Regions from separate parts of the Bacillus sp. LQ16 genome, predicted to be linked through region 2. Evidence: riboswitches for the same ligand, from Rfam matches in the RefSeq annotation. Region 2 holds a riboswitch; each other region holds the start of a gene.
What was found. A riboswitch is a leader RNA that binds a small molecule or an ion and turns the genes downstream of it on or off. The one in region 2 is predicted to bind S-adenosylmethionine.
Positions count from the first base shown of each region.

Region 1 (5,660 bases), 2.5 Mb from region 2:
TGTTGATGCGGTTTCTTATTTTGAGGAGATAACAACTCGTTTATTTTTTCAATATATATTTTTCCTAATAAGAAACGCGTGTGAACATTGTTCCGCGCGTTTTTTGTCTATCTAAAAGCGTGCTGCAATGAATAGAAGATTGGGGTTATGAGTTTTAGAGGAAATAAGGGAGGAATTTAAATGTATTTACACGGCACAAGCCGAATTAATGGGCAAGGACACTTAGAAATTGGAGGGTGCGATACGACGCAGCTAGCAAAGCAATACGGAACACCACTTTATGTATACGATGAAGAGTCTATTCGAGGAAAATGCCGAGCATTTCATCGTGCTTTTAAAGAAAGTGGTTTCTCTTATCAAGTAGCATATGCAAGCAAGGCGTTCTTGTGCATGGAGATGTGCCGAGTAGCTCGTGAAGAGAATATGTCATTAGACGTTGTTTCTGGAGGAGAATTATATACTGCGCTCCAAGCAGGATTTCCAGCATCACGTATTCATTTTCATGGAAATAATAAAACAGAAGAAGAGATAGTGATGGCTCTTCAGGCGAATATCGGTTGTTTTGTCGTAGATAATTTCTTTGAATTAGAAGTTTTACACGATTTAGCGATGCAACATGGAAAGTTTGTGAACATATTAATTCGTGTAACGCCTGGAGTAGAGGCGCACACACATGAATATATTACAACAGGCCAAGATGATTCGAAATTTGGATTTGGCGTTTCAAACGGTCAAGCGATACAGGCAATTGGATTTGCTTTACAAAAATCCAATTATAATGTGCTAGGGATTCATTCACATATCGGATCGCAAATATTTGAAACAGCTGGCTTTGTTCGAGCGATTGAAGTTCTTCGCCAATTTTTAGAAGAAGTGAGAGAGCAAACAAACTATGTAGTAAAAGTGTTAAATGTAGGCGGGGGATTTGGAATACGCTACACAGAGTCGGATACACCGTTAACTCTTGAGACATATGTGCGAGCTGTAACAAGTGCAGTGAGAGAACAATTTACTGTATGTGAATATCCATTGCCAGAAATATGGATTGAACCAGGCCGTAGCATTGTAGGTGATGCTGGGACAACAATTTATACAGTTGGATCTGTGAAAGATATTCCTGGTATTCGGAAATATGTATCAGTCGATGGTGGAATGACAGATAATTTAAGACCTGCTTTATATAGTGCGCGTTATGAAGCAATGTTAGCGAATCGAGGGAATGATGAGAATGAGGAACTCGTTTCGATTGCGGGGAAATGTTGTGAGAGCGGAGATATGTTGATTTGGGATATTCATTTACCGAAAGTCGCTTCTGCTGATTTACTAGCAGTTTCCTGTACAGGAGCCTACGGGTACTCGATGGCGAATAATTACAATCGGATTCGAAGACCAGCCGTTGTCTTTGCAAAAGGCGGAACATCGCAAGTAGTTGTGGAACGCGAAACATATGAAAATATTATTGGGAACGATCGCATACGTATTAAAGAGCTTGTTTAAATAGAAAAAGGGGTTGTTCGGATGGGCAATTCCTTTTTTGTAAAATAAAATAATTAAAATATATCGGAAAACTAGGATTGAAAAAAATCAGAATTGTGATAAAATACAAATACAAAGCTTATCAAGAGAAGCGGAGGGAACTGGCCCGAAGAAGCTCGGCAACCTGCTTATAGAAAGCAAGGTGCTAAATCCAGCAAAATGGAATCCATTTTGAAAGATAAGGTAAAATATATTACCGAACAGTCTTTTCGAAATGGGAAAGATTTTTTTTATGAATAAAAAGGGGGGCTGTTCGCGTGGGTGTACGGGAACATTTTGATGAAGTATCCGAGAAGATTGAAGCGATGCTTGCTGATATGAAATATGGCTCAATTACAATTGTTGTGCAAGATGGAAAAGTAATTCAGTTAGAGAAAAGTGAAAAAGTACGTTTAAAGTGAAAAGCGCTGACTAGAAAAACTAGAGGCGGTTTTAACCTATTTTCATTAGGTTAAAACCGTCTTTTTGCTTTTACAGGGGGAAAAAACATGTTGACGTATGAAACGTGGGAAGAAAATGTTGTTTCGTTTTCGGAAGAAGATGAAACAAAAGGCGCTTTATCAGTATTAAATTGGGCTTATGAAGAGTATAAAGATGAAATCGTCTACGCATGTAGCTTTGGGGTGGAAGGTATGGTATTGCTGCACCTTATAAACCAAGTAAATCCATCTGCTAAAGTTGTATTTTTGGATACAAATGTTCATTTTCAAGAAACATATGAATTAATTCAAAGAGTGAGGGAACGATTTCCTTCATTGAATATTATAGAAAAGCAGCCAGAACTTACACTTGATGAACAGGCGAAGTTGCATGGTGAAAAACTGTGGGAGAGCAATCCGAATCTTTGTTGTAAGATTAGAAAAATTTCACCTTTAGAAAAATCATTAGTCGTGGAAAAAGCATGGATATCGGGCTTAAGAAGGGAACAATCAGAAACACGTAAGCATACAAAGTTTATAAATCAAGATCATCGTTTTCAATCTATTAAAGTTTGTCCACTTATTCATTGGACGTGGAAAGAAGTTTGGCGATATGTATACAAACATAGCTTGCCGTATAACCCGTTGCATGATGTTGGCTATCCAAGTATTGGGTGTGAGAAATGTACTTTACCTGTAGGGGATGGTGGCGATTCAAGAGATGGTAGATGGGCTGGGAAAGTGAAAACCGAATGTGGTCTTCATTATCAATAAGATGAATCTTGAAATAAAGCTAAGAGGGGATATAGAAAATGAGCACAGTAAACGAATTAGTAAACCGTATAGATGAGACATATGATATATCACAAATTGAAAAAGAAATTAAATTAGACAACATTGCTTTAAGTGATTTAGAACTATTGGCGACAGGTGGATATAGCCCGCTTACTGGTTTTTTGGGGAAGGAAGATTATGATTCAGTCGTAGAAACGCTTCGTTTAGCAAATGGTAGTGTGTGGAGTATACCAATTACATTACCGGTAACAGAAGAAGTCGCAGAAAGCCTGAAGACCGGAGAGGAAGTAAAGCTTGTCAACAATGGAAATATATATGGTGCTATTAAAATAGAAGATATTTTCGTACCAGATAAAGAAAAAGAAGCGTTACTTGTATATAAAACAACGGATGAGGCTCATCCAGGAGTGAAAAAATTATATGAACGACCAAACGTTTACGTTGGAGGAACTATTATTCTAACAAAACGCTTTGAAAATAATCAATTTCCTTCTTATCATTTAGACCCAATTGAAACGAGAGAAGAATTTAAAAAACGTGGGTGGAAAACAGTAGTCGGATTTCAAACGAGAAACCCGGTACATCGTGCCCATGAGTATATTCAAAAATCTGCTCTTGAAATTGTAGATGGTCTCTTTTTAAATCCACTCGTTGGAGAAACGAAATCGGATGATATTCCTGCTGATGTAAGAATGGAAAGCTATGAAGTACTCCTTCAAAACTATTATCCGAAAAATCGTGTCTTTTTAAGTGTATTTCCTGCTGCAATGCGTTACGCAGGACCAAGAGAAGCGATATTTCATGCGTTAGTAAGAAAGAATTTTGGATGTACCCACTTTATTGTAGGACGTGATCATGCCGGAGTAGGAGATTATTACGGAACATACGAAGCGCAAGAAATCTTCACGAATTTTACGATAGAAGAGTTAGGCATTACACCACTATTCTTTGAACATAGTTTTTACTGCACGAAATGTGAAGCGATGGCTTCAACAAAAACATGTCCGCACGGAAAAGAAGATCATGTTATTTTATCAGGTACGAAAGTAAGAGAATTATTAAGAAACGGTGAGATTCCGCCAAGTACATTTAGTCGTAAAGAAGTAGTAGAAGTGCTAATTAAAGGTTTAAAAAAAGAAGTAGTAACAGAATAGGGAGAGAACGAGATGGATACGAATATTACTTGGCATACAGCTTCGGTTTCAAAAGATGAGAGAAGAGTGAAGAATGGACATCACAGTTTTGTAATTTGGTTTACTGGTTTATCAGCTTCGGGTAAATCTACAGTAGCGAATGCGGTCGCTCGTAAACTGTTTGAAAAGAATATTGGAAATTATGTGCTGGATGGGGATAACATTCGCCACGGTTTAAATAAAGACTTAGGATTTTCTGAAAGTGATCGCATGGAAAATATAAGACGTATTGGCGAAGTGGCAAAGTTATTTGTAGATCAAGGAACAGTTGTCCTTACAGCATTTATTTCACCATTTCGAGTAGACCGCAAACAAGTAAGAGATTTATTAGCGGCAGATGAATTTATTGAAATTTTTGTGAAGTGTCCGATTGAAGAGTGTGAGAAACGTGATCCGAAAGGGCTTTATAAAAAGGCAAGAAAAGGTGATATTAAGGATTTCACAGGTATTGATTCGCCTTATGAAGAGCCAGAGCAAGCAGAATTAATTGTAGAAACGCACAAATATTCTATTGAAGAATGTGCAGAACAAATCGTGAAGTACTTACAAGAGCGTAGTTTTATCCCGCTATTTGCCGGGAAGTAAAATTCCTACCTCAAAGTTCGATTGGGGCAAGGAAGTTAGGTGGGGGTCGGGCTGCCCGTAAATACCCGATTGGTTAAGGCTAATAATCAGCGTGGGATGAACAAAACTCTACTGATTAAAGTTTCACTTTATATAGGGGGATTTAAAAATGAGTTATGAAAAAGTATGGGCTAACAATGAAAAACTAAATCAAACGGAGAAAAATAAATTAGAAAAAGATGGATTAGAAATTTTTAATGATATTCCTTACTATGCGGAAAATGGATTTGAATCTATTCCGAAAGAAGAGTGGGATGCCTTTAAATGGGCGGGATTGTATTTACAACGTCCAAAAGAAGCTGGTTATTTTATGATGCGGGTAAATATTCCGTCAGGGATTATTACAAATGCGCAGGCAGAAGTACTTGCTTCTATCGCTGAGGATTATGGACGTGATGTAATAGATATTACTACGAGACAGGCGATTCAGTTTCACTGGTTAGAAATTCAGCAAATACCAGATATTTTTAAAAGATTAGCAAGAGTTGGATTATCTTCAGCGGGGGCTTGTGGTGATATAACGCGGAATATTACAGGTAATCCGCTTGCTGGAATTGATGCAAATGAACTATTTGATACGACACATATTGTGAAAGAGGTATATGACTATTTCCAACATAATGAAGAGTTTTCTAATTTGCCACGTAAATTTAAAATGTCTATTAGTTCTAATATTTATAACTCAGCAAACGCAGAGATTAACTGTGTTGCATTTACACCTGCTACGAAAGAAATAGATGGTGAGAAAAAAGTTGGTTTTCATATAAAAGTAGGCGGAGGATTATCAGCCCGTCCATATTTAGCTGATGAATTAGATGTGTTCGTTTTACCAGAAGAAGTGAAGGCAGTGGCAATTGCGATTGCTACTATATTCCGTGATTTTGGATATCGTGAGAAACGTCATTTAGCCCGTTTGAAATTTCTTGTTGCGGACTGGGGAGCAGAGAAATTTAAAGAGAAACTAATAGAGTATACAGGGCCTTTACAAAGTAAAGGGGAAAGTGCACTCAAAGGATGGAATGCAGGCTATTTTTATGGTGTTCAAGACCAAAAACAAGAGGGATTAAAATATGTAGGTTTTAATGTACCGGTA
Region 1 covers NZ_CM173491.1:1,475,589-1,481,248, forward strand. The annotation lists gene lysA (diaminopimelate decarboxylase) at 181-1,497, shown strand; SAM riboswitch class I at 1,613-1,721, shown strand; gene AC3EMB_RS07500 (YezD family protein) at 1,794-1,937, shown strand; gene AC3EMB_RS07505 (phosphoadenylyl-sulfate reductase) at 2,025-2,729, shown strand; gene sat (sulfate adenylyltransferase) at 2,768-3,904, shown strand; gene cysC (adenylyl-sulfate kinase) at 3,917-4,528, shown strand; gene AC3EMB_RS07520 (nitrite/sulfite reductase) at 4,677-5,660, shown strand, end outside.
Region 1: linked by a shared signal. The riboswitch ahead of AC3EMB_RS07500 (YezD family protein) and the one ahead of mtnW (2,3-diketo-5-methylthiopentyl-1-phosphate enolase) in region 2 are both predicted to bind S-adenosylmethionine.

Region 2 (5,660 bases):
CCAGACTTTGAATATGGAAGAGATGAGAAGGGGCATTATGTAATTCGAACCTCTAAAAAGATGTTAGAAGAAATGGAGTTTTATTTGGCATTGAAATATGATCGTGATGGATTGGATCTTTATATGCAAGCTGAGATTGACGGTATATTTCATGTATCTGTTAGCTATGGTGAAGATGCCCTACATCTACAAGAATTGTTTCAATTTCTAGAAGAAAATAAATAAAAGTCCTCATTTGAGGACTTTTATTTATTTAGTCATTATAAGTTAGAAGCGCGGCGACATCGTTCAACTGGGAATGGGATAATTTGTGCGATGTGATTAGGACCAAATTGTTTTGTACGAGCATGGCGTATTATATAAAAAGCACACAGAATTGAAACAGGAATAGCGCCGAATAAACCAAATAATAAAGCGCTTACACAAGATGCGACAAATCCTAAAACACCAATTTCTAACTCTTCCATAATAGCTCCTAAAATAACAGGAAATGCCCCACATGTAACTCCAAGTATAAGTGCGATAAGTAAGCTCATGATTATCCCCCTCTGTTTGCGATATTATTTTCCTTCTTAGTTAATTGTAGTATATCACATACAAAACAGAATTTTCAGAAAAATTTCAATAAATGTTCAATAAATGTTCAAAAAATACACTTGAAAAATCAAGGCGTTAAATTTGTGATGAAATGGTACTTTTGAGTAAATAAAAAATCAGGCTTATTTCAAAAGTGAAATAAGCCTGTTCCATAGGAGGATGTATATATGTAGAGTGAATAAAAGTTTGGAAAAGGGGATCCAAGTCCTTTTATTCAACTAACTACCTTAATAGATTGGAACCCAGCCTTCAGTTGTCACAAAAATACGAATAGCTACAACTTGACGATCATCTTGCAAGGTAAAATAATGTCTTGCATTTTCTGGAACAGATATTAGATCGCCTGGCTCAAGTTCAACATCAAAGAATTTCCCATCTTTGCCTTCAATAGCGAAAATGCCATGACCACTGACGATAAAGCGGACTTCGTCGTCTGTATGATGATGTTCTTTTTGGAAATTAATTAATAATTCGTCAAGGTTAGGTGTGCTATTTGAAAGTGAAATTACATCATGTGCTTTATAACCTCGACGTGCTGAAACATCAGCGATTTCTTTTGAAAAAACAGCTAATATTTCAGCTTTGTTTTCATCTGTTAAAGAATAATTTTCATTTAAATGAGTAGGAAGTTTAGAAATATTCCATTTCTCATATAAAACGCCTTCCTCTTGTAGAAATTTAGATACTTCCACTTCATTTTCAATACGAGTATTTACTTCATGAATACGAATTTGCGCCATTAGAAACGCCTCCTTGAATTGATAGTAGTTTTATATGAAATTGGAATAAAAACTCATAAGCTTCTAATCTCTTCTTTGCATCAAAGCTATCTCGGCCCCATACGGTAATACCGTGGTTACGGATTAATACCGCTCCCGAATCACCTTGTATATGCTTTCGAAAGTTTTCTCCAAGCGTTGGGATATGGGCATGGTTTTCGATAATAGGAATGTGAATTGTTGCACCTTCTTCCCAAATATCGAGAGCTTTAATAATTTCTTGATTTTGAAGGGTAACTGCATCACTATATAAATTTGTGATGACATTATTATCAGTTGTATGAACATGAAGTACGCACCCGGCATTCGTATTGTTATAAATATGTGTATGCAATATTGTTTCTGCTGAAGGGCGTAATTCAGTCTCTAAAACAGGAACTCCTACATGATCTACTAATAGAAAATCATCTGGAGTGGTTTTTGTTTTATCTTTACCGCTTGCTGTAATGAGAAAAGTAAGTGGCTCATGACTAACTTTTATAGAAATATTACCACTTGTTGCTGGGAACCAATTTCGAGTTGTTAATTCTTTTTTTATCTCGCTTAAGTCATACCATTGACGAAAAAGTTGTTTCATGATTTCACCTCCAACAAATGTTTTAATTCATTTTGAATATCATGGAATGTTTCAAACGGTGTATAAGCAATATAATTCTCTGCACACTTTGTAATAAGGAAGTCACGAGCAAATACTTTATCTGCTTGTTTCGCAGCTTGTAAATCAGTAATTGAATCTCCAATCACAATATGGAAGTCATTCGTATCACTCAATTTACGGATGAGAGATGATTTACATAATCCGCAATGATTTTGACAATGATGATCACAAGGATGAGGCCAATTCACCGTAATGTATTCATTTGAAAAATCTGTTTCATTACAGTAAATTTGCTCTTTTGGAATGAGTCCTTGTAAGAGTGGATAGACGAAGAAATCCATTCCACCTGATATAACGTAAAAAGAAATGTTATTTTCATTTACAAATTGTATAAATTCATGAAAACCATTACGAAGTTCAGCAGTTTCTATTAAAAATTGAATAATTTCATCGTGCAGATGAGTAGGTATTAATCGAAATAATTGAGAAACACCTTCTTGAATAGATAGCTCTTGTGATAAAATTCTATTCTTTACTTCTTCAGCTTCTGGTGGTGCGAATTTTTCCATAATGGACATAATGTTATCATTATTTGTAATCGTGCCATCGAAATCACAAAATACTTGAATACTCATAATTTCACCTCATGAGAGGGATTTCCCCATATTTGTAGTGCACTATGCAAATTTATGTCATCTACTTCATGGAGTGGTTTATTTTGCAAAGTAGCATCAATTGCAGTACGGAATGCTTTACCACCGCCTTGCGCTCCATTTGGATGTCCATGTATCCCGCCGCCAGCATTAATAACAACATCTTTACCGAAATCTCGTACAATAAAGGGAACGAAACCAGGGTGAATACCAGCAGATGGAACAGAAAAGCTCTTCTTGAAAAATGCATCGTCTTCAGTTAAATATTTTGAGATAGCAAGAGCTTCCTCTTTTTCTAGCGCAACACTTCCGTATGGAGATGGGAATAATGAAAAGTCAGCCCCAGCATAGCGTAGTAGCTTTCCGAGTAATAATGGAGATGAAATTCCATATAACTTAGATGCTGAATAAGCACCACTTACAGCAGGGTGTGCCATAATAGGAACTGGGATTTCATCATCTTCTGCAAGTGATTGCAGTACATCTAGTCCGTAAGCAAATACGTTAAATAATAGAATATCAGCGCCAGCTTGCACTGCACGTTTCGCATTTTCTTTTAAATCAAAAGTTCGTCCTGTTAAATTTACGGCATATAACGTTTTATGTCCGTATGTTTCATATACGGATTGTAAAACTTCTTTTCCAGATACAATGCGTTTCGTAAGTGGTGTTAATGCATTTTCAAATAATATTTCATCATCTTTTACTATATCTACACCACCACTTGCTTGATCACGTAATTGCGTTTTTAAATACCCAATATTTCGTCCAATCATTCCTTTAAAAATACTCATTAAAAGGGGACGATCATGCACTTGTAAAAGGTTTCGAATACCATCTATCCCGAATTTTGGACCAGGAAAATGTTCTTTCAATTCTTCTGAAAAAGTTAAGTCAATTAATTTTACTTCGCCATCAAGGGATAGCTTTCCAAATGTAGTCGTTAAAATTGCTGGTAAATCTGGACTGAAGTTTAATAACGGATATTCGATTTTAATAATTCCGCGTTTTACTTTTTTACGTAAATACGAATTCGTATGTTCATGTTCAGCTAATTCCTCAATATGAATGACGTTGCCTTTATGTTGCTTTAATTGTTCTTGCAATAATTGTGGCAAATGAGTCCAAGAGCCAATTGTTAAACCAAGTGCAATTTGCTCAGCCTTTTTTTCTAAGTTATGTGAATCATCATGGATTAAATACGTCGCTATAATTCCGCTCATTGTTATAACCTCCTAGTTAAATAAAAAAACCTCTCAGCTAAGGAGAGGTTTTTTTACAACCAGCTCCTTATCTGTCAGCATAATGCTGCGAGAATTAGCACCGTGTCTACGATTGTAGATCGGTTGCCGGGTTTCGTCGGGCTCGTCCCTCCACCTGCTCTTGATAAGAAGTATTTAGAAATGTTTAAATTTTTAAGATAACTGAATTTTGTCAGATATTTTTCATGTTGTCAATTACTTTTTGAAAAAATTTAATTTATCAATTCGATTAATGGCTTCTCGTAATCTATCTTCTGTATGCAAGAGACCAACACGGACATACCCTTCGCCATGTTCACCAAATCCAACACCAGGAGCAACTGCAACGTGTGCTTTTTCTAGTAAAATATCAGAAAATTGCTCGGATGTATAACCTTCTGGTACAGGAAGCCATGCAAAGAATGATCCGGTTGGAATGTCTACATTCCAACCAATTGAGTGACAAGCTGAAATAAGAGCGTTTCTCCGAGTTTCGTAACTATTTACAAGATCTACTACACAAGACTGTGAACTTAATAGTGCTTCGCGAGCAGCATCTTGAATTGCACCAAAAATACTAACATACATATGATCTTGCAATAGGTTAATGGTTTCGATGACACTTTCATTTCCAACTGCAAAAGCAATACGCCAGCCAGCCATATTGAAAGTTTTTGATAACGTGTAAATTTCAATTCCTATATCTTTCGCACCATCTGCTTGCAAGAAACTAACAGGTTTTTGACCATCAAATCCGATAGCACCGTAAGCGAAATCGTGAACAACTAATATATTATGTTTATTAGCAAAATGAATGGTTGTATCAAAAAAATCCTTTGATGCAGTAGCACCTGTAGGGTTATTTGGATAGTTTAAAAACATTAACTTTGCCCGTTCAGCGATAGAGTCGTCAATTTTTTTATAATCCGGTAAAAAATGATTTTCTGCAATAAGCGGCATGGTTTCAAAGTGTGCCTTTGCTAAGGCAACCCCAGATAAATAATCTGGATAGCCTGGATCCGGAACGAGAATTGTATCACCAGGATTTGTAAAACAAATTGGTAATTCTACTAGTCCAGCCTTCCCACCAAACAAAATAGCAACTTCAGTTTTTGGGTTTAATTCGACGCCGTATTCACGTTTATAGAATGTAGTCACGGCTTCCTTTAAGCTTTCATGTCCGCGAAATGGCGGATATTTATGATGAATGGTCTTTTCGGCAGCATCTTGTAAAGCTTTTACGATATGCTGCGGTGTTGGTTGATCTGGATTACCTTGACCTAGATTAATAACATCGTGACCAGCTGCAACGACTTTGTTAACTTTTGCAACAAGTGAAGCGAAAAATTGTGTTGGCAATGATGTTACTATCTCAGAAGGTTGAAATAATTTCATACTTTCCACCTCTTTTGAAAGTTGTTACAATTCTAGTGACAAATGATATAATCTTTCCAGTATTTTGTAAAGAAAAAAATAAGAATGGGGCTGAAAAAATGAAAGTCGCATGTATTCAAATGGATATTGTTTTTGGAGATGTAGAAAAAAATATTGAGAATGCTAAAAATAAAATAAGCGAAGCTATGAAGGAAAGGCCAGATGTTATCGTCTTACCAGAACTATGGACAACAGGATATGATTTAACGAGACTTTCTGAAATTGCAGATAGGGATGGAGTGGAAACGAAAGAAAAGTTAATAGGATGGGCGAAGCAATATGATGTACATATTGTTGGTGGTTCTATAGCAAAGCAAACAGAGCAAGGCGTTACAAATACGATGTATGTTGTAAATAA
Region 2 covers NZ_CM173491.1:3,954,114-3,959,773, reverse strand. The annotation lists gene AC3EMB_RS19795 (DUF3909 family protein) at 1-225, shown strand, start outside; gene AC3EMB_RS19790 (hypothetical protein) at 261-536, opposite strand; gene AC3EMB_RS19785 (1,2-dihydroxy-3-keto-5-methylthiopentene dioxygenase) at 825-1,337, opposite strand; gene AC3EMB_RS19780 (methylthioribulose 1-phosphate dehydratase) at 1,315-1,953, opposite strand; gene mtnX (2-hydroxy-3-keto-5-methylthiopentenyl-1-phosphate phosphatase) at 1,950-2,609, opposite strand; gene mtnW (2,3-diketo-5-methylthiopentyl-1-phosphate enolase) at 2,606-3,850, opposite strand; SAM riboswitch class I at 3,915-4,020, opposite strand; gene AC3EMB_RS19765 (aminotransferase class I/II-fold pyridoxal phosphate-dependent enzyme) at 4,085-5,263, opposite strand; gene AC3EMB_RS19760 (carbon-nitrogen family hydrolase) at 5,278-5,660, shown strand, end outside.

Region 3 (5,660 bases), 890 kb from region 2:
AGAAGATAGAGAAAGATACATTACTTCCGATTGGTTCAGTTGTGAAATTTAAAACATGGGAACAACCATTGATGATATATGGTAGAAAACAAGAAGATTCAAAAACTAAGAAAACTTGGGATTATGTAGCTTGTTATTATCCTATCGGAAATATTTCCACCGAATATAATATGTTTTTTAATCATGAACATATATCAGAAGTTATTTTTACTGGATATGTAAATGAAGATGAAATGAAGTTGCGTGAAGATTTGAAATAGCATTATTGATTTTAAAACTATAATAATTATAATATATTCACTAGGGTATATTATAGTTATTATAGTTTTTTGAATGTAAATAGGGGGATATTTATTGTGAGGATAAGGGGGAATGATGTTGAAAACTATTAAAAATATATTATTATTTGTTCTATGTTTGGTGGTTCTTAGTGGTTGTTTTACAAGAGAGGGAACGATTGTTGGTGGTAAGGTTCATGGAGGTTCAAATAGTATAGATGGAAAGTATAAAAGTTTCACAGGTTTTGCAACTCAAGATATGGATGTAAAAAAAGGTGAAAGCTGGACATTTACCTTTGATGATAAAACTAAGCAAGGAACCATAAAGGCTTATGTTTTGGATTCAAAGGATAATACAATACTGGAAGTTAATAGTGGAAACAGTAAAAATAATATTAAAGTGTCTAAAGATGATACATATAAAGTTAAAATTATAACAGAAGAACATGGTGGAGAATTTGAAATATCATGGAAAAAAGAAAAGTAGTTAAGTTAATGAGTATTGGGCTATTATTATGTTCTTAGGATTCGAATACCTTCCAAAGAGATGGGGAAAAAGGAAAGTTTCAGAAAAGTTTCTGCAAGCAAAATTTGCTGATGAAGGAAAAGGGATTTTGATTATTACTTATGCAATAGATTTATATGTAATATCTATTCCTTTAAAAGTAAAGAAATATAATTCACTTTAATTTGTATTGAATATAGAAGTGATTATGCTATGAAAGTCATGTTTATTCATGGCTTTTCTTTGTAGTAATTTCTTAATCATCATGGAATTCTCTCACTATTACGGCCAAAATCGTTAGTTCCTTTTATCTGTACGCCTTTGTCATGTGAATTGTTTCCAGGTTTTGTGACTATAGGAAGAAACCGATGCAGCTCAAAGGTTAACAAAGAAAAATGGAGAATTAATCAAACGTTTGTTTAAGCTGTATGTTCGGTAGAAAGAAACTCATGTAGTTCAAAGGTCAACAAAGAAAAATGAAGAATTAATCAAACGCTTGTTTAAGATATATGTTTGGTGCAGAATTTAAAAAATTTTATATATTTATTTTTTTCTTAACAAATGGCGGAAAAATAAGAAAAATTCGCAGGATTATTAAAAATTATCACGAAATAAGTAAAAGTTTAGCGAATAATGGTTTGAAATAATAAAACGTTTTCTATATGATAAAGGTAAAGGTTAGTAAAAAAGTAGGTGAATTTATGACAGTAACATTTTATTCATATCCAAAGTGTGGCACATGTCAAAAGGCAAAGAAATGGTTTGAGGCAAACGATGTAGCATATGAGATGATTCATATTGTTGAAAATCCACCATCAAAAGAAGATTTACGTAATTTACATGAAAAAAGTGAATTACCATTAAAAAAATTCTTTAATACAAGTGGAATGCGTTACCGTGAACTTGGTCTGAAAGATAAGTTGAAAGATGCAAGCGAAGACGAAATGTATGAGCTTTTAGCATCTGATGGCATGTTGATCAAACGTCCAATTGTAACAGATGGAACGAATGTAACACTTGGTTTTAACGAAGAGCAGTTTGAAAGTGTGTGGAAAAAGTACCAATAAGGTATTTTTACATAATTAATACATTCACTGGAGGTACAGTCATGAGCATTCCAAATAATTTACGTTACTCTGAAGAACACGAATGGGTAAAAACTGAAGGTAATGAAGTTGTTATCGGTATCACTCACTTTGCACAAGGTGAGCTAGGTGATATCGTATTCGTTGAACTTCCTGAAGTAGGTGCAACAATCGAAGCTGACGAGCCATTCGGAAGCGTAGAATCTGTTAAAACAGTTTCTGAGTTATACGCACCTGTAAGCGGTAAAGTTGTAGCAGTAAACGAAGAATTAAGTGACCAACCAGAACTTGTTAACGAATCTCCATACGAGGGTGCATGGATGGTTAAAGTTGAACTTTCTGATGCAAGCCAAGTTGAGAAGTTATTAACTGCAGAAAAATATGCAGAAATGACAAACCAAGACTAATTATAGTCGACTAAAGGACAGCCTTTGTGCTGTCCTTTTTTATTTTGTGTAAAATAATGAATGTAGAATCATATACTAATTATCGTGTAGGAGAACGTTTTTTGAAAAAACTTTTTCGTTTAATCTTTATGCAGGTCTAGCCGTTTTTGTTTTTCGTTGTCTAGCTCCAGCGACTAGATTGTTCGGTGGCTTCGCTTCTTCCTACAAGGCAAAAAGCGCCTCTACGTCAGAAGCTCCATCCCCCTCACAATCTAAATGAGCCGCTTGCGCTTTTCATTGTCTAGCTCCAACTCCTAGCCCTTCATGTCTAAGAACCTTCCGCACGAGAAGACAAAAAGCGTCTTCTGTACGGAAGAACCTTAGCCAACAGGGCTAAACAGTCGGTTTCGCTTTTCTTTTGCAAAAATAAACAGGAAACAACATGAAAATAACGAATATACTATATACTAAGTTCAAGGTTGTATAGTATATGGTGATCGGGTGATGACATATGATTTATGTGGAAAAAGTCATTATTGTAGAAGGTACATCAGATAGAAGAAAGATTGAATCTATTATTCGTGAACCAGTGGAAATTGTTTGTACAAATGGTACAATTGGTTTGTCGAAAATGGATGAGCTCGTTGATCAGTTTTTTGATAAGGAAGTGTATGTGCTAGTGGATGCTGATGATGCTGGAGAAAAGTTAAGGAAACAATTTCGAAAAGAATTTCCGCAAGCCGAGCATATCTATATTGATCGCTCGTACCGAGAAGTGGCAACTGCGCCATCTACACACTTAGCAAATGTATTATGGGGAGCCGACATTGACGTTTATACAGAATATTTACGGTAAGGAATGATAGAAGTGATCGATTGGACAGGAGCCGAAGCTACAGCCCTAATAGAGAATGAAGAAAAAACAGTGTTATATGTATATACTCCAATGTGTGGAACATGCCAATTAGCAAAAAAGATGTTAACAGTCGTTGAGATGACAATTGAAGGCCTCAAAATTGGGATGTTAGATTTAAATTATGCTCCGCATTTAGCGAAAGAGTATGGGATTGAAAGTGTACCTTGTTTACTTGTTTTTGAAAATGGGACACTGATGAAGAAGATATATGCATTTCATTCGGTTGAATATTTATATACGGAATTAAAGTAGGCGGCAAAATTTTTGCCGCCTCGACATATTTCTTGGGAAATATGTCGAGATGCAGGATGGATACAGTATTTGTCGAGCGAAAATAACAGGATTGCTCTTTAGTGAGAGGGAATGGTATGTAATAGAAAGTGATATGAAGGATGTGATTTAGGGTGAGATTATATTCTTTGCTTCAATCATTTGTAAATTACGCTAATGGTCAATATCATTTAGAGCCACTTTTAAGACAAGAAGAAAAAACTGTTAATTTCCGCTTTAGAGATGAAAGTTGTTCGTTACAAATTTCAAGAGATTATATAGAGCTGGTACATGAGGAAAGAGGAACGGAACAAATCATTTGCTTAGACGAAAAGGATATAGAACAATTGGTGAATGGAAATGTACGATTGCAAATGTTAATGAATGATGGACGTGTACAATATTCAGGAACGTACCGAACGATGTTATTAGTGGAATCGATGTTTCATATATGTAAACCGATGTCAGTAGGTGCTTAAAATTCTGAAGTTTCATTTTTTACGAAAATTTCTGTTGACATGGTGAGTGTATATTGATACAATTCAAGTCATAAAATATAGACAATTTCATAAATTTCAAATCAGACGAAAATTGAATCTGATTTCTCTTATCAAGAGAGGTGGAGGGACTGTGCCCTGTGAAGCCCGGCAACCGTCAACTTATGTTGAAATGGTGCCAATTCCTGCAAAGCGAATGCTTTGAGAGATGAGAGAGAGGGATAATGTTGTTATATACGCATATAAACCTTTCTGCTTCTCTAAAGCAGAAAGGTTTTTTTATTGTTTGAATGTGGAGGACATTCAAATAATAAAAGTAATGATAACAGTGGACTACACGCATTAAAAATAAAAAATTGCGGAGTCGACCTAAACAAAAAAGGGGTGAACATCATGATTCTATTAGAGAATGTAAGGAAAATATATAAGGCGAAAAGCGGTGATGTCACTGCTGTAGATAACGCCAATTTAAAAATAGAAAAAGGCGAAATATTTGGTGTTATCGGATATAGCGGCGCTGGGAAAAGTTCTTTAATCAGATTGTTTAATCAGTTAGAGAAACCGACTTCTGGCCAAATTACAATTGCGAATCGTGTTATATCAGCAATTACAGGAAGTGAACTTCGTAAGGCAAGGCAAGAAATCGGAATGATTTTTCAGCACTTCAACTTACTTTGGTCACGAACTGTACGTGAAAATATAGAGTTTCCACTTGAAATTGCAGGTGTTGATAAAACGAAGAGAAGAAAACGTGTTGATGAATTAATTCATCTTGTTGGATTAGAAGGAAGAGGAGACGCGTACCCATCTCAGCTGAGCGGGGGACAAAAACAACGCGTTGGGATTGCAAGAGCATTAGCTAACAACCCACAAGTACTTTTATGTGATGAGGCAACGTCAGCTCTTGATCCAGAAACGACAGATCAAATTTTGGATTTACTATTAGACATTAATAAGCGCCTTGGTTTAACAATTGTACTCATTACACATGAGATGCACGTAATTCGAAAGATTTGTAATCGAGTGGCGGTAATGGAGAGAGGAAAGATTGTAGAAACGGGTCCAGTACTTGATGTATTCCGTAATCCGAAGCAAGATATTACGAAACGATTTGTACAGCAGTTAACAGATTCTGAAGATACAAATGAAACGATTGAAAGTTTAATTGAAAAATATCCAGATGGAAAAGTGATTCGTTTGCAGTTTATCGGTGAGGCTGTAGAAAGACCAGTGCTTCAACGATTGATGCAACGCAGTGATATAGAAGTTAGCATTTTGCAAGGAAATATCGCACAAACGAATAACGGTTCTTACGGTAGTTTAGTTGTTCATTTAAATGGTGAGGAAACAGCGATCCAGCAAGCAATAGAAGGAATTCATCAAGATCAAGTAGAGCTGGAGGTGATTGCACATGGATAAGTTACTCGCAAATGTTGATTGGAATCAAATGTTAGAAGCAACTGGTGAAACGTTATATATGACGGCAATCGCAGCTCTTGCGACATTTGTTTTAGGACTAATTTTAGGATTGTTACTCTTCATGACAGCGAAAGATAATTTATGGGAAAACAAATCAATTAATACGGTGATTGGAGCATTCGTAAACATATTCCGTTCTATACCGTTCATCATTTTAATTATTTTATTAATCCCATTCACAAAGATTCTTCTTGGAACAATTCTTGGAGCAAGTGCAGCGCTGCCAGCTTTAATTATTGGAGCG
Region 3 covers NZ_CM173491.1:4,847,158-4,852,817, reverse strand. The annotation lists gene AC3EMB_RS24700 (DUF4176 domain-containing protein) at 1-260, shown strand, start outside; gene AC3EMB_RS24695 (hypothetical protein) at 376-765, shown strand; gene AC3EMB_RS24690 (arsenate reductase family protein) at 1,485-1,850, shown strand; gene gcvH (glycine cleavage system protein GcvH) at 1,892-2,275, shown strand; gene AC3EMB_RS24680 (toprim domain-containing protein) at 2,766-3,110, shown strand; gene AC3EMB_RS24675 (thioredoxin family protein) at 3,114-3,422, shown strand; gene AC3EMB_RS24670 (hypothetical protein) at 3,575-3,919, shown strand; SAM riboswitch class I at 4,045-4,152, shown strand; gene AC3EMB_RS24665 (methionine ABC transporter ATP-binding protein) at 4,331-5,356, shown strand; gene AC3EMB_RS24660 (methionine ABC transporter permease) at 5,349-5,660, shown strand, end outside.
Region 3: linked by a shared signal. The riboswitch ahead of AC3EMB_RS24665 (methionine ABC transporter ATP-binding protein) and the one ahead of mtnW (2,3-diketo-5-methylthiopentyl-1-phosphate enolase) in region 2 are both predicted to bind S-adenosylmethionine.

Region 4 (5,660 bases), 1.6 Mb from region 2:
ATGGCTATTATACAATAATATTCGGAGGAGTTAGTTTAGAGAGAAATATTATTTCATTATTAGCTATTGTATTGGTTACACAATTAGTAGCAGTGAAGACTTTAGCTATAAAAGGAATGGTAAAGGGAAGAAGAAGCTCTGTAGTTAAAGTTGTATAAAAGTAAAAAGGTATCCTTCGTAGGATACCTTTTTACTTTTGTTATTTTGCAACTTCTGTCCACTTGTAGTTAAATTCACCGCCGAAGTCAGTCGTTACAAGTCCTTTAATGAAAGAGCGTTGTAAGTAAGAACGACCTTGTTGGTATAAAGGAGCGACAGCGCCGTCTTGTAATAGAATTTTTTCAGCTTGCTTCATTGCTTCAAAGCGTGCTTTTTCATCGCCAGCTAAATCTGTTTTCACTTTATGAATTAGCTCATCGTACTCTTTGTTAGAGTATTTATCGAAGTTATAAGCACTATCTGTTGTAAATAAATCTAAGAATGTAATTGGATCAGCGAAGTCAGGGCCCCAGCCGTCAATACCAATTTCATAGTCACCACTTAATAGTAGTTTCAACTGTTGTTTACGTGGTTGTGGTTTTAAATTCACTGTTAATCCATCTAGGTTTTTTTCTAATTCACCTTTTAAATATTCACCAGTCTTTTTAGCTAAAGCATTGTCACTTGTTAATAGTTCGATTGTTACTTTGTCAGTACCAAGTTCTTGTTTTGCTTTTTTCCAGTTTTCTTTCGCTGTTTTCACATCATCCTTGACTAGATTTCCATTTTCTTTACGGAAGTCATTGCCTTCTGGACTCTTTGCAAATTTCGCAGGAACCATTCCTTCAGCTGGAATAGCACCGTTATTTAAAATTGTTTCTACGTAAGCCTTTTTATTCATTGCGCCGTTAATAGCAAGGCGTGCATGTTGATTTTTTAATGTTTCATTTTTCTGATTTAGTCGTAAGAATTGAATGCCGACTTCAGCGCGTTCCTTGAAGTTTGGATCGCTCTTATATTTATCAACAAACTCTGCAGTTAAAGCAACGCGATCAATTTGTCCTGAATCATATAAGTTCACTTCTGTAGACTTATCTTTAACGACATTGAAGTTGATTTCTTCTAATTTTACCGTTTTAGCATCCCAATAGTTAGGGTTTTTCTTCAATTGGAAACTTTGTTCGTGTTTCCAGTTATCTAATGTGAAAGCACCGTTGTAAATTAAATGATTTGTTTCTAAACCGTATTTATCGCCCTGAGACTTTAAGTACTCTTCATTAATTGGCAAGAATGTTGAGAATGTCGTTAAGCTTAAGAAGTAAGGAACAGGACGGTCTAGTTGTACTTCTAACGTTTTGTCATCAACAGCTTTGACCCCTAGTTGATCAATTGGTAATTGTTTTTGGTTTATTTGTTTCGCATTCTGTACATCGAAGAATAAGAATGCGTATTCAGCTGCTGTATCAGGATTTACGGCACGTTGCCAAGCAAAGACGAAGTCCTTTGCTGTAACAGGAGTACCGTTTGACCATTTTGAATCACGCAGATGGAATGTATATTTTGTTTTATCGGGACTAATGTCAACCGACTCAGCAACACCAGGAATCGGTTTATTATCTTCTCCCATTGCATATAAGCCTTCAAAAACATTGCGCATTACATTCATGGATTCCCCATCCGTTGCTTTTGCAACATCCATTGTTGGAATTTCTGAAGCGAATGATAAGTTAATTGCTTGTTTATCAGGTACTTTATCGTTTGCTTTCGCTCCGCCTGCATTATCTTTATTTCCCCCGCAAGCAGTTAGTAATAGACTTGCCCCTAAAACAGATGCAACAACAGGTACAACTTTTTTCTTCATTGTTCGTTCCTCCCTAAATGTGTTGTTCGTAACGTCATAATGTCCATGTCTTGAAGTGGCTATAGAAGGAGATGGAACCTATTATAAATATTTGTTTATAGGTAATCAGGTGTTCTATATGTATATACATGTCGAGCTATAATCTATCGTTATATGTTTCAACTTAGTAGACATTATATTTTGATGGTGAAATATTTTGTTTCTTTGATTATTTAGAATATTAACACTGGAAAGAACTATATGTCAATAATAAAAATAGAATGTTAATTTCTTGGAATAATATATTAAAAAAGTAGATTCTCTTGTGTGAGAGAACCTACTTTTAATATATTTTGCTAAAAAAACAATTGATGTGGGCTAATAATAAGTGGGGATGAAGAACCCCCACTTATTACGGTTTTACTTTATTTTTCAATTTTTGCCCACTTGAAGTTTAATTGACCCGCAAAGTCTACTTGCACAATTCCTTTCACATAAGAACGTTCTAAATAAGATTCGCCTTTTTGGTAAAGAGGAGCGATAACAGAGTCTTTAAATAATATTTTCTCGGATTCTAGTAATGCTTCCCAGCGAGCTTTTTCATCACCAGCTAAAGTTGTTTTCACTTTTGCTATTGTTTCATCGAATTCCTTATTAGAGTAATGATCTAAGTTATAAGGGTTATTCGTTGTAAATAGCTCAAGGAATGTAATTGGATCCGCAAAGTCAGGGCTCCAGCCGTCAATTCCGATTTCGTAGTCACCTTTTAATAAAAGCGAAACTTGTTGCTTACGCGGTTGCGGTTTTATATTTACTGTTAATCCATCTAGATTCTTTTCTAGTTGCCCTTTTAAGAATTCACCAGTTTTCTTATCAAGGTCAGCATCACTCGTTAATAATTCTAATGTTATCTTTTCAGAACCAAGCTCTTGTTTAGCTTTTTTCCATAATTCTTGTGCAGATTTTGTATCAACTTTTGTTAAATCGCCGTTTGCAGTACGGAAGTCTTTTCCTTCAGGTCCTTTTGCAAAGTTTTTTGGAACGAGACCAAATGTTGGTGTAGAGCCATCATTTAATAACGTATTTACAAAGGATTTTCTATCAATTGTTTGATCGATTGCTTGGCGTGCAGAAACGTTTTGAAGTACTTTGTTTTGTTGATTCATGCGTAAAAATTGTACGCCTACATTTGGACGTTCTTTAAAGTTAGCATCTTTTTTATATTTATCAACGAAGTCAGATGTTAGTTTTATACGATCTAATTGTTTTGACTCGAATAAATTTACTTCTGTTGATTTTTCTTTTACGACGTTAAAATTGATTTCTTCTAGTTTGACAGTATCTTTATCCCAATAGGTAGGGTTCTTCTTAAATTTAAAGCTTTGTTCGTGCTTCCAATCGCTTAGTGTAAAAGCTCCATTGTACAAGATTGTATTATCTTCTAAAGCGTACTTATCACCTTGTGCTTTAAAGAATTCCTCGTTAATTGGTAGAAATGTTGGGAACGCTGTTAAGCTAATAAAATACGGAACAGGACGCTCCAATTCTACCTCAAACGTATGGTCATCAACTGCTTTTACACCAAGTTGGTCGGCTGGAAGTTCTTTGTTGTTAATTTTTGTTGCATTTTTAATATCAAAGAATAGAAATGCATATTCAGAGGCTGTTGCTGGATCTACGGCACGTTGCCAAGCGAACACAAAATCTTTCGCTGTAACAGGAGTGCCGTTTGACCATTTTGAATCTCGCAAATGGAATGTGTATTTCGTTTTATCGCCACTTACTTCATGAGATTTTGCAACACCAGGAACAGGTTTGTTACCTTCACCAAGATTATACAAACCTTCAAATACGTTTCTCATTACTTGACCAGAATCAGTATCTGTAGCACGGGCCGTATCCATTGTTCGTATTTCAGTAGGTGAAGATAAGTTTAAAACCTGTTTGCTAGGTGCCTCGTCTTTTGCATTTGCTCCGCTTGCTTCGTTTTTATAACTACCGCAACCAGTTAATAAAATACTTACTCCTACAACTGATGCAATACCGGGTACAAACTTCTTTTTCATTTGATTTTCCTCCTAAATAATTAAGTTTGGATGATGATGAGGGAAATGAAAAATAAAAAATCCCTCTTTTCATATTGAGAAAGAGGGATTTTTACGTACAAGTTATGCACCCGTATATAAACGAAGTCCCTCATTCTATCTTTCAAGCATAAAGCTTGCAGGAAGTGGCACAGTATTCAAAATGAACCTGCTGCCGAGGTTTCAAAGGGCCAGTCCCTCCACCTCTCTTGATACAATGAGTAAACGAATGAATTTTATTAATTTTTGTGTTTCTTTGATAATTGAAAATCTTACACCTTGAATAATGAAGTGTCAACCAAATGGAATATAGTTTAAATTTTCAGTTTTCTTAAACAGAAAAACCACTGCATATGGCAGTGGTTTTTCTACTAGAAGTTAAAGTTATCTGGATCTGGACCAACGCGACGATCTTCATTTAAAGCTTGAATTGCTTTCATATCATCAGCACTTAATTCAAAGTCGAAGATGTTTGCATTTTCAATAATGCGATGTTCTTTAATTGATTTAGGGATTGTTACAACTTCGTTTTGTAAATCCCAGCGTAAAATAATTTGCGCAGTTGATTTATTATATTTTGTCGCAATTTCTTGTAACGTTGGATTATCTAGTAGTTGTCCTTGCATTAATGGTGACCAAGCTTCAAGCTGGATATTATGTTCTTTACAGAATGCATGTAGCTCTTCTTGTGCTAAACGTGGGTGATATTCCACTTGGTTGACCATTGGCTTAATTTCAGCAATTTCAAATACGTCTTGTAAGTGGTGAATGTGGAAATTACTCACACCGATAGCGCGAACACGGCCATCTTTATAAAGTTTTTCTAATGCTTTCCATGATTCAGTATATTTCCCTTTTACAGGCCAATGTACTAAATATAAATCTAAATATTCTAGACCTAATTTCTCTAATGTAGTTTCAAATGCTTGAAGTGTTGTTTCATATCCTTGATCGCTATTCCATACTTTTGAGGTAATAAATAATTCTTCACGTGAAACACCGGATTCACGAATCGCTTGTCCAACGCCTTCTTCATTTTGATAGATTGCTGCAGTATCGATGCTGCGGTAGCCATTTTTAATTGCTGCTTTTACAGAATCAATTACTTCTGAACCATCTTCTACTTTAAAAACACCTAAACCAAACCAAGGCATTTTTACACCGTTATGTAATGTTGTATAATCTTTTAAACTTGTTAAAATCATATTATTTCCCCCTAGCTTTTTTGTTTGTTGCTTCTACTGCTTTTTGAATTGCCTCTGAAAAATTATATTCGTATAAAGTTTTGAGACCCTCAGCTGTGGAACCACCTGGCGTTGTTACTTGTTCGCGAAGGTTAGCTGGATTTTGCGTTTGTTCAAGCATAGAAGCAGAGCCAGAAATCATTTGAATGACAAGATGTTTTGCGGTTTCTTCATCGACTCCATAACTTTTTGTTGCTTCAATTAAGCTTTCAGCAAAGTAATAAAGGAAGGCTGGTGCACTTCCAGTAACTGCAGTAAGCTGATGAACTTCTTCCTCAGTACAAAGTTGCGAAGTACCAATACCTCTTAAAAGCAGTTGCAGGGTTTCTTGATGCATCTCGGCTACTGATTGTCCTATTGTATATAAGGAGATAGACTTTCCAATTTCAGCAGCTGTATTAGGCATAATCCAAGCAACAGGTGTGCCTTTTGGGAGTCTAGCTTCTAAATAAGATGGTCCAATGCCAGCTGCTACTGTTACGACAAGTTGATTTGATATTAACGGAGATAGCT
Region 4 covers NZ_CM173491.1:189,034-194,693, forward strand. The annotation lists partial or broken gene AC3EMB_RS01090 (hypothetical protein) at 1-158, shown strand, start outside; gene AC3EMB_RS01095 (peptide ABC transporter substrate-binding protein) at 200-1,840, opposite strand; gene AC3EMB_RS01100 (peptide ABC transporter substrate-binding protein) at 2,245-3,885, opposite strand; SAM riboswitch class I at 4,018-4,122, opposite strand; gene AC3EMB_RS01105 (aldo/keto reductase) at 4,275-5,108, opposite strand; gene proC (pyrroline-5-carboxylate reductase) at 5,110-5,660, opposite strand, start outside.
Region 4: linked by a shared signal. The riboswitch ahead of AC3EMB_RS01100 (peptide ABC transporter substrate-binding protein) and the one ahead of mtnW (2,3-diketo-5-methylthiopentyl-1-phosphate enolase) in region 2 are both predicted to bind S-adenosylmethionine.